Regions from separate parts of the Arthrobacter sp. D3-18 genome, predicted to be linked through region 1. Evidence: riboswitches for the same ligand, from Rfam matches in the RefSeq annotation. Region 1 holds a riboswitch; the other holds the start of a gene.
What was found. A riboswitch is a leader RNA that binds a small molecule or an ion and turns the genes downstream of it on or off. The one in region 1 is predicted to bind cyclic di-AMP.
Positions count from the first base shown of each region.

Region 2: it holds a riboswitch for cyclic di-AMP, as region 1 does, so the genes downstream of both, M1D89_RS19460 (aggregation-promoting factor C-terminal-like domain-containing protein) here and M1D89_RS22055 (NlpC/P60 family protein) in region 1, are expected to answer to the same signal.

Region 1 covers NZ_CP096440.1:4,285,050-4,290,186, forward strand. The annotation lists gene M1D89_RS22050 (NAD(P)/FAD-dependent oxidoreductase) at 1-224, shown strand, start outside; gene M1D89_RS22055 (NlpC/P60 family protein) at 441-1,238, opposite strand; cyclic di-AMP (ydaO/yuaA leader) riboswitch at 1,242-1,409, opposite strand; gene M1D89_RS22060 (copper resistance CopC family protein) at 1,584-2,216, opposite strand; gene M1D89_RS22065 (NCS2 family permease) at 2,331-3,773, shown strand; gene hutG (formimidoylglutamase) at 3,931-4,887, shown strand; gene M1D89_RS22075 (hypothetical protein) at 4,973-5,137, shown strand, end outside.
Region 2 covers NZ_CP096440.1:3,775,183-3,780,319, reverse strand. The annotation lists gene M1D89_RS19465 (glycosyltransferase) at 1-122, opposite strand, end outside; gene M1D89_RS19460 (aggregation-promoting factor C-terminal-like domain-containing protein) at 294-1,157, opposite strand; cyclic di-AMP (ydaO/yuaA leader) riboswitch at 1,161-1,321, opposite strand; gene M1D89_RS19455 (sensor histidine kinase) at 1,455-2,951, opposite strand; gene M1D89_RS19450 (response regulator transcription factor) at 2,973-3,713, opposite strand; gene M1D89_RS19445 (winged helix-turn-helix domain-containing protein) at 4,388-5,137, shown strand, end outside.

The DNA.
Region 1 (5,137 bases):
CACGCTGCGCCCAAAGCCAGTTGCGCCGCATGCTCGCCGAACTTGGAATAGCCGTTGGCCAGAACTTCGCGGCAGCCATGCGGGCGGTAGGGATGCACCTGGTGGGTGTTGGGGACCTCATCACCCCGTCTCCCAAGGAAGTGCTGCGGCAAGCCAAGGCAGTGGGCCAAGCCATCTCCTCAAAGGTTGCCCTGCCCGCAGGTCCGGGCATCGCCCTCGCCTAGGGGCACTACGCCTGGGGCACGACCGCCCAGGGGCTCACACGGGCCCCGCCGCCCACGCGGCCACCGACCCGCCGTCGCCTGACCCGCCGTCGAGCTTTCCCTACTGAACATTCTTTCCCCGCTGAACAATAACAAACAGAACTTAACGTCAAAGGCCGGTGCCTCCAAAGACATTAGTCTTTGAAGGCACCGGCCTTTGAACTGAAGCGTGAGGCTTTATGCGCCAGCGCGTACGTAGGTCAGGGGACCCGTTGCGGTCAACCAGCTGATCGGGTGGATACCCGTCTGGTTGCCGTTGATGCCACCGCTGATTGCCTGGCCGTTGCCGATGTAGATAGCAACGTGGCCGGACTGGACGATCATGTCACCGGGCTGGGGATCGCTGACGACCTTGCCGTAGTTCATGAACTGCATGGGACCGAGGTCGCCTACCGGGATGCCTGCGGAGCCGAGGGCCTTCTCGACCATGGCGGTGCAGTCCTGGAAAACGCCGATCTGTGCGTAAGCCGAAGCAACCATGGCTGCGTTGACGCCGCCAACGGCGGGAGCAGCAGCTACAGGAGCAGGGGCAGCCGGTGCGGCAGCCACAGGAGCAGCAGCAACCGCAGCCTGGGCTGCGACGGGAGCTGTTGCAGCAGCAGTGGTGACTGCTGCCTTCTGAACCACAGGAGCCTCAACAACGGGAGCCGGCTTTTCGATGACCGGGGCTGCTACGGAAGCAACGGCCGGGCGCTCGAAGTTGACGGTAGCCGTTGCCAGAGCGGTAACAACCTTGGTGGGTGCCTCGGAAACGGTCTCAGCGACCGTTGCGGGGCTGGAGTCGCGCTGAACCGGAGCCTCAGCTGCGTGGGCAGCAATGGAGCCGGTCAAAACGAGGCCCGAGGCTGCTGCGATAACAGCTGCCTGGCGGCCAGCGCCGGAAGCGTTGCTGGCTACTGCCTTCGAGATGGAGATGAACGGATTAGGACGTACGCTGTCCGCCTTACGACGGCCGCGAAGAATGCGTGAAGACATGAAAGAGCCTCTCCCGATGCCTGCGAGGTTAGCTGTCGGATTCGGATGGGAGTCACCCGGCCACTATCCCCCGCTGTTCAGCGGAAGCTTCGTGACTTCACCCCAAGGCACACTCGAAAGCGGCCTAAATTGGGTTCCCCGTCTCTGCCGTAGGTTTGTCTGCGAACGGATTCCGGACTGCGGCAGAGCTAGGCAATCAGGCCGGAAGTGCCCGCTACGTGGAACAGGCACAGGTACTACCGTACGCGATGATTCCACCGAAGTCACATTTAAGTAACGGGAAGTGGGCTTCTGGCGTGTCGCAGTGTCCGTTTCGAGATATTCGCAGGTACGTAGAAAACCGCGTTATTCCGCGGGAGTATCGCCATCAGGGCTGTTGGAAGCGGCGAGTTTCTTCCGTGCGGTAACAGCAAGGTAAACAACGAGACCCACAGCAACAACAGCCAGCCCGACGATGCTCCAAGGGAAGGGTTGCGAGGCGTCAGCGGCAGGCTCGCTGCTGCCCGTTCCCGGCGCTGCGGTACCCACCGTAGGTACTGCGGCTGACGGCGCTGATGCCGTCGGTGACGTACCAACCGGGCCAGCCGCCGTCGTCGTGCTTCCCGCGGTGGCTGTGAACGTAAAGGTGCCCTCGATGGGATGGGAATCCGAGCTGACTACGCGCCATACAACCGTGTATTCACCAGCCGGAGCGCCCTCTCGAAGCTTCTGGACGGCTTGGTTGTCAATGATTTCGACCGGACCGTCCGCCCAGTTCTCACCGCCTGCCGTCACGGTTACGCCGGACCCAATTGCGAGCGGGCGGTTGTTGAACGTGACGGAGACCGACGCCGGGACTTCCGCCACGCTGGCACCGTTGGCTGGCGCGGTTGACTCGGCGGCGTCGTGCGCGGACGCCGGAGCCGCGGAAAACAGCAAGGCGGACGCGAAAGCAAGAGCAGCGACGACGGCGGCCAGAAGCGGGCGGATGGTACGCATGGGGCGGTTTCTCCTAGTGTTGGCTTCCTTACAGACTAGGCGAATCGTTCGAAGGGCCCACACCGGACAACATAGGATTTGAGAGCAAACTCCCCTCGATCCCCGGAGACCTTCATGCTGAAACAAGGTTCTGCAATCGACCGCTACTTCAAAATCTCCGAACGTGGATCCACGTATTCGCGGGAAATCCGTGGCGGCTTCGCGACCTTCTTCGCCATGAGCTACATCGTGGTGCTGAACCCGCTGATCCTCTCCGGACCCGACTCGAGTGGCGCGTCGCTGGGCTTCACGGCCGTGGCAGCCACCACAGCTTTCGTTGCCGGCATCCTGACCATCCTCATGGGGGCGTGGGCCAAACATCCGTTTGCCGTGGCCACAGGCCTGGGTGTCAACGCCTTCGTGGCAGTAACAGTGGCCTCCCATCCCGGGTTGACCTGGCCGGACATGATGGGGCTCGTGGTGCTGTCAGGCGTCACCATGCTCATCCTGGTGCTGACCGGTTTCCGAACAGCAGTGTTCAAGGCGGTTCCGGAGGCCCTGAAGACGGCAATTGTTGTGGGCATCGGCCTCTTTATCGCACTCATCGGACTGGTCAACGCGGGTTTCGTCCGCCGCATCCCTGATGCCGCCGGGACCACCGTTCCGCTGGGCCTGGGCGTGGACGGAAAGCTCATGGGCTGGCCGACACTCGTTTTCGCAGTGGGCTTGATCCTGACCATCGCCCTGGTGGTCCGAAAGGTCCGTGGCGCCATCCTGATCGGGATCGTGGTGTCCACTGCGCTGGCCGCCATCCTCGAATTTACGCTGCACATCGGCCCAAGCTTTGACGGAACCAACGTCAACCCCCGCGGCTGGTCCTTGGTGGCCCCCACGCTCACCGAATGGGGCGCCCCGGATCTGTCCCTCATCGGCAAAGCCAACCCCTTCGGTGCTTTTGAACACCTGGGCTTCATCGCTGCGGCTTTGCTGGCATTCGTGATTCTCCTGAGCATCTTCTTCGACGCCATGGGCACCATGGTTGGCTTGGCCAACGAGGCCGGAACGGTGGACAAAGACGGCAACATCCCCAACGTTGACCGTGTCCTCCAGGTCGATGCCCTCGGTGCAATCGTGGGCGGCGGGGCCTCCGTTTCCTCCAACCAGATCTTCGTCGAGTCCGGCGCCGGCATTGGTGAAGGCGCCCGAACCGGCCTCGCCTCGATCGTCACCGGCGTCCTCTTCCTTGTGGCCATGTTCTTCACGCCGCTCATCAACCTGGTGCCGTTCGAGGCCGTGGCTCCCGCCCTGGTGGTTGTGGGCTTCATGATGGTCTCCCAGGTGGGCAAGATCGATTGGCAGGACTGGGGCGTCGGAATTCCCGCGTTCCTGACCATCGCCCTCATGCCGTTCACCTATTCAATTGCCAACGGCCTCGGCGCGGGCTTCATCTCCTACGTCCTGATCCGTACGTTCCAGGGCCGTGCCCGCGAAGTTCACCCCTTGATGTGGGCTGTGGCAGCCGCGTTCCTGCTGTTCTTCGGCATCGGAACTGTGGAGGAGTTGTTGGGCGTCAAGTAGGTCCTCGCCGAGTTGGCATGTGATGCCCATGTTTGGCGCCAACATGGGCGTTAAATGCCAACTCGCGGCGTCTACGGGGAGCACGATGTCCGGAATTCCAGACACGCTCTCTCCTAGATGGCTGGTGCTGGGAACCTGGCTCGGGTGTCCTTAAAGCATGGGATCTAAAACCGCCACCAGCCTCGCCGTAGATGTCTCCCCTGCCCCTTGGACAGGTCGTTTTGATGGCGATGGCGATGAGCACCGGCGGTGGTGGCAAGCAGTAGCTCCCCATCTGCCGGCTGCCTCGGAAGCAGCCTCTCGACCCGCCGTCGTGCTTGGCTTCTGCAGCGACGCCGGCGTCCTCCGGAACCAGGGGCGCGTTGGCGCTGCTGCCGCTCCTGCCGCCATCCGCTCTGCGCTGGGGCCGCTGGCTTTCCACCTTGACCGTGACGTGTTCGACGCCGGTGATGTGGTTGTGGAGGGCGACTCACTGGAGGTGGGCCAAGAGCGCGCCGGACGCGCCATTTCGGGACTGCTCGACGCCGGAAACCTCACCGTGGTGTTGGGCGGGGGCCATGAGACCGCCTTCGCCAGCTACTTGGGCGTGGCTGGTTCTGCAGCGGTTCGTGGCAAGCGACTGGGTGTGTTGAACCTGGACGCGCACTTTGACCTGCGGGATGAACCGACGCCGAGCTCAGGGACGCCCTTCCTGCAGATGGCCCACGCGGAAGCCGCCGCGGGGCGTGAACTTGAGTACGCCGTCGTCGGCATCTCGGAACCGAACAACACGCGGACGCTCTTCAACACCGCTGAACGTTTAGGCGTGAAGTACCTGCTTGATGAGCAGTGCACTGCGGAAGCCGCGGAAGTATTTGTTGCCGACTTCCTGGCCGGGGTGGACGTGGTGTACCTGACCATCGATCTGGACGTGATGCCGGCGTCGGTGGCACCCGGGGTGAGCGCGCCCGCCGCGTATGGCGTGCCGCTGCCGGTGATCAGTGCGGTTTGCAGGCAAGTTGCTGCCAGCGGAAAGTTGCTGCACCTGGACGTGGCAGAGCTGAATCCGAAATTCGACATTGATTCCCGGACCGCGAAGGTTGCCGCACGGCTGATCAACACCCTCCTCGCATAAGCGGACGTTGGCGTAGGCGGACGTTTGGAAGGCCCTGTTCCTGGGCACATTCCTCCACGTAGCCTGTGTGGAGGAAAGGACAGCGATGCGCACACCTCTTGTGCAGGAGAAGTGGGCTTGGGTTGCAGGGCTGGCAGCAGTAGCCCTTGGACTGGCTGCGCACATGCTGGCTGGCGGCAGCATTCCCGCCGTCCCCGTCCTTCTGGCCTTCGCCGCACTTTGCTGCCTGGCGGCTCAACTCATTGCACGT
Region 2 (5,137 bases), 510 kb from region 1:
AGATGGGCTTCACCGTTGAACACGGGGATGGTGACGTCCAGGACGGGAACCAAACCTTGTATTTTCACGGGGGCGCGCTGCAGCTGATGGTGCACCACCGGCTTGGGATCTGTGAGCGTCATATATTCAGGATGAGCACACCGGATTTGAGTCCTTTAGGCGATAGCTGTGATCCCGCTGTGAACTACGCGCCGCACCTGTGATACGGCAAAAGCCGCACCCATTCCCGTCATCCGCTCCAGTGGGCACTGGTGCGAACGGCGGCAACGGGCGCGGCAATCAAGCAGTCTGGCTTAGTACCAGTTGTTGGCCAAGTGGAAGCCCAGAGCTGCGGACGGGGATCCGTAACGCTCCTTGATGTAATTCAGGCCCCACTTGATCTGGGTCTGGTAGTTGGTTTCCCAGTCAGGACCAACGGTAGCCATCTTGGAAGCAGGCAGGGACTGGACGATGCCGTAGGCGCCGCTGGAAGCGTTCATCGCCGTGGTCCTCCAGTTCGATTCCTTCTCCCACAGCGTGTTCAGGGCAGTCATTTCGCCCGGACCCCAACCGTAGTTGCCAAGGATGCTCAGTGCGTACGCCTTGGCAGCAGCGGGGTCGTCCACAGCCTTGGGGGCTGCAGCAGCTGCAGCGGCCTCCGCAGCGGCAGCGGCAGCAGCGGCGTCGGCGGCTTGCTTGGCAGCAGCGTCAGCGGCAGCCTTCTCAGCTGCGGCCTGGGCGGCGGCCTGGTCAGCGGCAGCCTTCTCGGTTGCGGCCTTCTCAGCTGCGGCCCGGTCAGCGGCAGCCTTCTCCGCAGCGGCCTTGTCAGCAGCTGCCTTGGCGGCAGCATCCGCAGCGGCCCTGTCGGCTGCGCCCTTTTCGGCTGCAGCATTCAGCGACGCGGAGATCTCAGCCGACTTGTTGGTGTTGACCTGCGCACTGGCCTGGGTTCCAGCTACGCGGCTCGCCTCGGGGAGGGTCAGTGCGGCGTTTGCGGCGGTTCCGAGCGATGCAACGCCCAGTGCGGCTGCCACGACACCGGCGACTACGGACATGCGGTGGCCGGACTTACCCTGGCGGGCTGCGTTCTTGAGGACGGACTGCGACTTGGTGAGCGGTGCGTTGTGTTCGTCGCGGTGACGCGCGGAAGGGCGCGTCTGATCGTTAAGTTCAGACATGTGATTACCTCTCAGCGCCTGCGGAGTTAGCTGTCGGGTTCGGATGAGGTCATCCGGCCGCGTATCATGCTGCGGCTTCACCCCAAGGGCCGGCCAAAAAGGCCTGGCCCGGAGACTCTGGGTCCCCCGTCTCTGCCTCGGAGAAAGAACGGACTCCGGGAAGTGGCAGAGCTCGGCGCATCCCGGATGTGGGCCTGCTAGGGACGACCCACCCTTTCGACGGTACAGGAGGTTTCGGCAGAAGTCACATTTAGGTAACAGAGATCACGACGCCGGTGAGTCGCCTTGCCCGATTCGTTATAGGCCTTCGGTGGTCACGGTAGGGAGTCGGAGGGCGAATTCAGTGCGCCCCGGCCGCGAGGTCACTTCCACGCTCCCGCCATGCGCTGAAACGATGGATTCCACAATGGACAAGCCCAGTCCGGAGGTGCCCTCGGTGCCTGACCTTGCGACATCAGCGCGGGCGAACCGGGAGAAGATCCGGCCCTGGAAATCTTCAGGAATTCCGGGGCCGTTATCCGTCACCGTGACCACGGCGCTGCCGTCGGCGGAGAGCATGACACCTGTAACCACAGTGGTGCCGGGATCGGTGTGTTTGCGGGCATTGGACAGCAAATTGGCCAGCACCTGGTGAAGTTGGGTGGCATCCCCTCGCACCGTGGTGGGCTCATCGGGGAGCTGGAGCTGCCAAATGTGGTCCGGTGCCATGACTTTCTCGTCACTGACCGTTTCGATCACCAGCTGTGTCAGGTCCACGTCCTCAACTTTGACGGGTTGACCCTCGTCCAGCCGCGCCAGCAGAAGAAGGTCCTCCACCAAGGTGGTCATCCGTTCGGACTGGCTTTGGACACGCGCCAGTGACTTCCGGCCATCCTCGGTAAAATTCTCCGTCATCCTCAGTAGCTCGGTGTAACCCCGGATGGCGGTCAGGGGAGTCCGCAGCTCGTGCGAGGCGTCTGCCACGAATTGGCGCACCTTGGTTTCGCTTTCCTGCCGCGCTTCCAGAGCGCTCGAAACGTTGTTCAGCATCTGGTTCAAGGCATAGCCGACGCTGCCCACTTCCGTTCCAGGGTGGGATGCCGAGGGCGGCACGCGCACCGCAAGTGCCACTTCACCGGCGTCGAGAGGCAGGCGCGAGACCTTTGTGGCCACTTCGGAGAGCTGTTCCAGCGGCCGCATGGTCCGGCGGATGATGACCGTTCCCACGAGGCCGATCACCACGAGTCCACCCAGCGAGACCAGCACCATGGTCCACACCAGCGAGGCTTCGGCGCTCTGTTTGTCGGCGAGCGGCAAGCCCGTCACAATCACGTCGCCGTAATTGGTGTTGACTGCCACCAGCCGGTAATCGCCGTTGGAGAGTGATCGGTCCACGGGTTGATTGTCCGTGGGGAGCGACACAAGGACCTGTTCGTCGTCCGCTGAGAGCGAGACGCGGTTACCCTGGGCGTCAATTAAACCCGAGCTACGCACGGTGGAGCCGTCGATCCTCGCATTAAGCGTGCCCGCAGCTTGCCCGCGCGCTTCCAGAGGATCCGGCCTGCCGGGGGATGACGGAAAGTTCGACGGCGGCCTGCCGAAGTCATTCGCGCGGCTGGACGCCTGCTCCAACTGCCTGTCGAGCTGCCTGTCGAAGACCATGTCCATGGACGCGTAACTGACAACTCCCACCGCAGCGCAAATGGCGACCAGCAGTGCCATGGCCACCAGGACCAGGCGTGTACGCAAGTGCCAGGTGGAAGGGTTGAGCCAACTGCGCTGAGACTGTCCGGCCGGTCCGGACTTCCTGGCCACTCCTGAGAGGGTGCTCAATGCCTAATCCGCAGGCTTGATGACGTATCCGGCACCCCGGATGGTGTGGATCATCGGAGGATGGTTGGCTTCGATCTTCTTGCGCAGATAAGAGATGTAGAGCTCCACGATGTTGGCCTGGCCGCCGAAGTCGTAGTCCCACACGCGGTCCAGGATCTGGGCCTTGCTGACAACCCGTTTGGGGTTCTCCATGAGGTAGCGAAGCAGCTCGAACTGGGTGGCAGTGAGCGCAATATCCTGGCCGGCGCGGGTGACTTCACGGGTATCTACGTTGAGCGTAAGGTCGCCTACCACCAGCTCCGCGGTGTCCATTGCAGCTACGCCGGAGCGCTGGACCAAGCGGTGGAGGCGCAGGAGGACTTCCTCCATGCTGAAGGGTTTAGTGACGTAGTCGTCCCCGCCTGCTGCGAGTCCCACAATGCGGTCCTGCACGGCGTCCTTGGCCGTGAGGAACAGTGCGGGAACCTCCGGGGCGAAGGTGCGGATGCGGTTCAGGACCTCGACGCCGTCGAATCCGGGAAGCATGACATCCAGGACCAACACGTCAGGGCGGAAGTCCTTGGCCAGCTTTACTGCCTCCGGACCGTCGCCCGCCACCGCAACGGACCAGCCTGCCATGCGCAGGCCCATGCTCATCAGTTCGGCGAGGCTGGGTTCGTCATCCACCACCAGGGCACGGATGGGAGAGCCGTCCGGGTGGGAGAGCTGGGGAAGGTTATTGGTCATGGAGTGCGAGGAGGCCATGGGATAACTCTCCGTTCTGCTGGTTTGCCAACGCTTTGCCCATCCTGTGAGGACGCTGTGAGATCAGACTATCGAGGAGGGTGCTACGGGACCCACTTCCTGGCCCAAGGACTTTGGCCAGCCAAGTGCAGCCGCGTTCTACGGCTTGTAGCAGATTCTGTCCCGAAAATTGGTCCGAAAGACTCAGTCCGATTGGACAACAAGTGTTTCAGATCGTGAGATTCCGTCGAGGGAGGGTTGGTGGGAACGAGCATGCACATCATCCCCGATATACCGAAGAATATTCAGTAGATGCCGAATATTTCCTGACCGTACCGAATGAAATGACGTTCATTTACAGCACCTACGGAATTGTGATTTGCGACACAATAGACCTCTGTGTCTCAAAATGTGGACGGTTCGGCGCTTTGTTACTTGCGTGTTGCCTTTGTTACGTTGCACACTTCCAATGTGAACAAGAACTCAACAGCACCTGCAGCCGCAGCAACCTGGCCCAGCGCACCCGCTGGCCATGATGACCGCTGTTGTCGAATGCAAGCCTAACTTTCCACCCCAAGAAGTTTCAGGCATTCGCCCCCTAGCCCAGCGTTGGGCGCCCCTCCCCAAACTCATTGCGGGGACAACCAGCATTCGAAGCCGCGATGACGGCTATTCACTTTTGAGGTAAGCACTCTATGTCAGTTGCATCTGGATACGTCCACATCTCCGTCCGTAACGCCAACAAGGCCGCGTCAAACGCAGGGCTTCGCCCCGGCTTCGGCAACCGTCCCGGCTACTCTCCTGCTCCGCAAGGCGCCGGTCAGCAGGCCCCCGGATACGTGCCTCAGGGCTATAACCCCAACTCCTATGGCCAGTTGCGCGCAGTCCCCGCCGCGGAGCCGGCGCCCATGACTGCGCCAACCCCTGTGATCGCGCAGTCGGACAAGCTCCGCCCTGTTGCCAACGACAACGTGGCCCGCGGGTTCGTCCTCTACATGGGCATTGACGAAGAAACCGCAGCTGCCGCCGGAACCTCCATTGCCAAGCTTGCCCAGGAAATCCGGGCCTACGCTCAGTCCCTCGTGACCGGTGCCGAGAGCTATGCCGCCGTCGCAGTTGCCCCCGCCGGGGCACCCGGGTCCGCACTCGACGTCGTGCGGTCCACCTTCGGCGACCCCACCGTCGCCGCACGCCAGCGCACCGAAGCCGCCCGCCCGGCGCCCCAGCAGGAAGCCCGTCCGTCCGGCGTGCTGATCGACCTCGCCCGCCGCGAAGTGCACCTCGACGGCGAATCGCTGAATCTGACGTTCAAGGAATTCGAGCTCCTCAACTACCTCGTCGAGAACGGAACCCGCACCGTGGGCCGCGACGAGCTCCTTGAGGGCCTGTGGCGCAACGCCGAAGAGGTGCCCAACGAGCGCACCATCGACGTCCACATCCGCCGC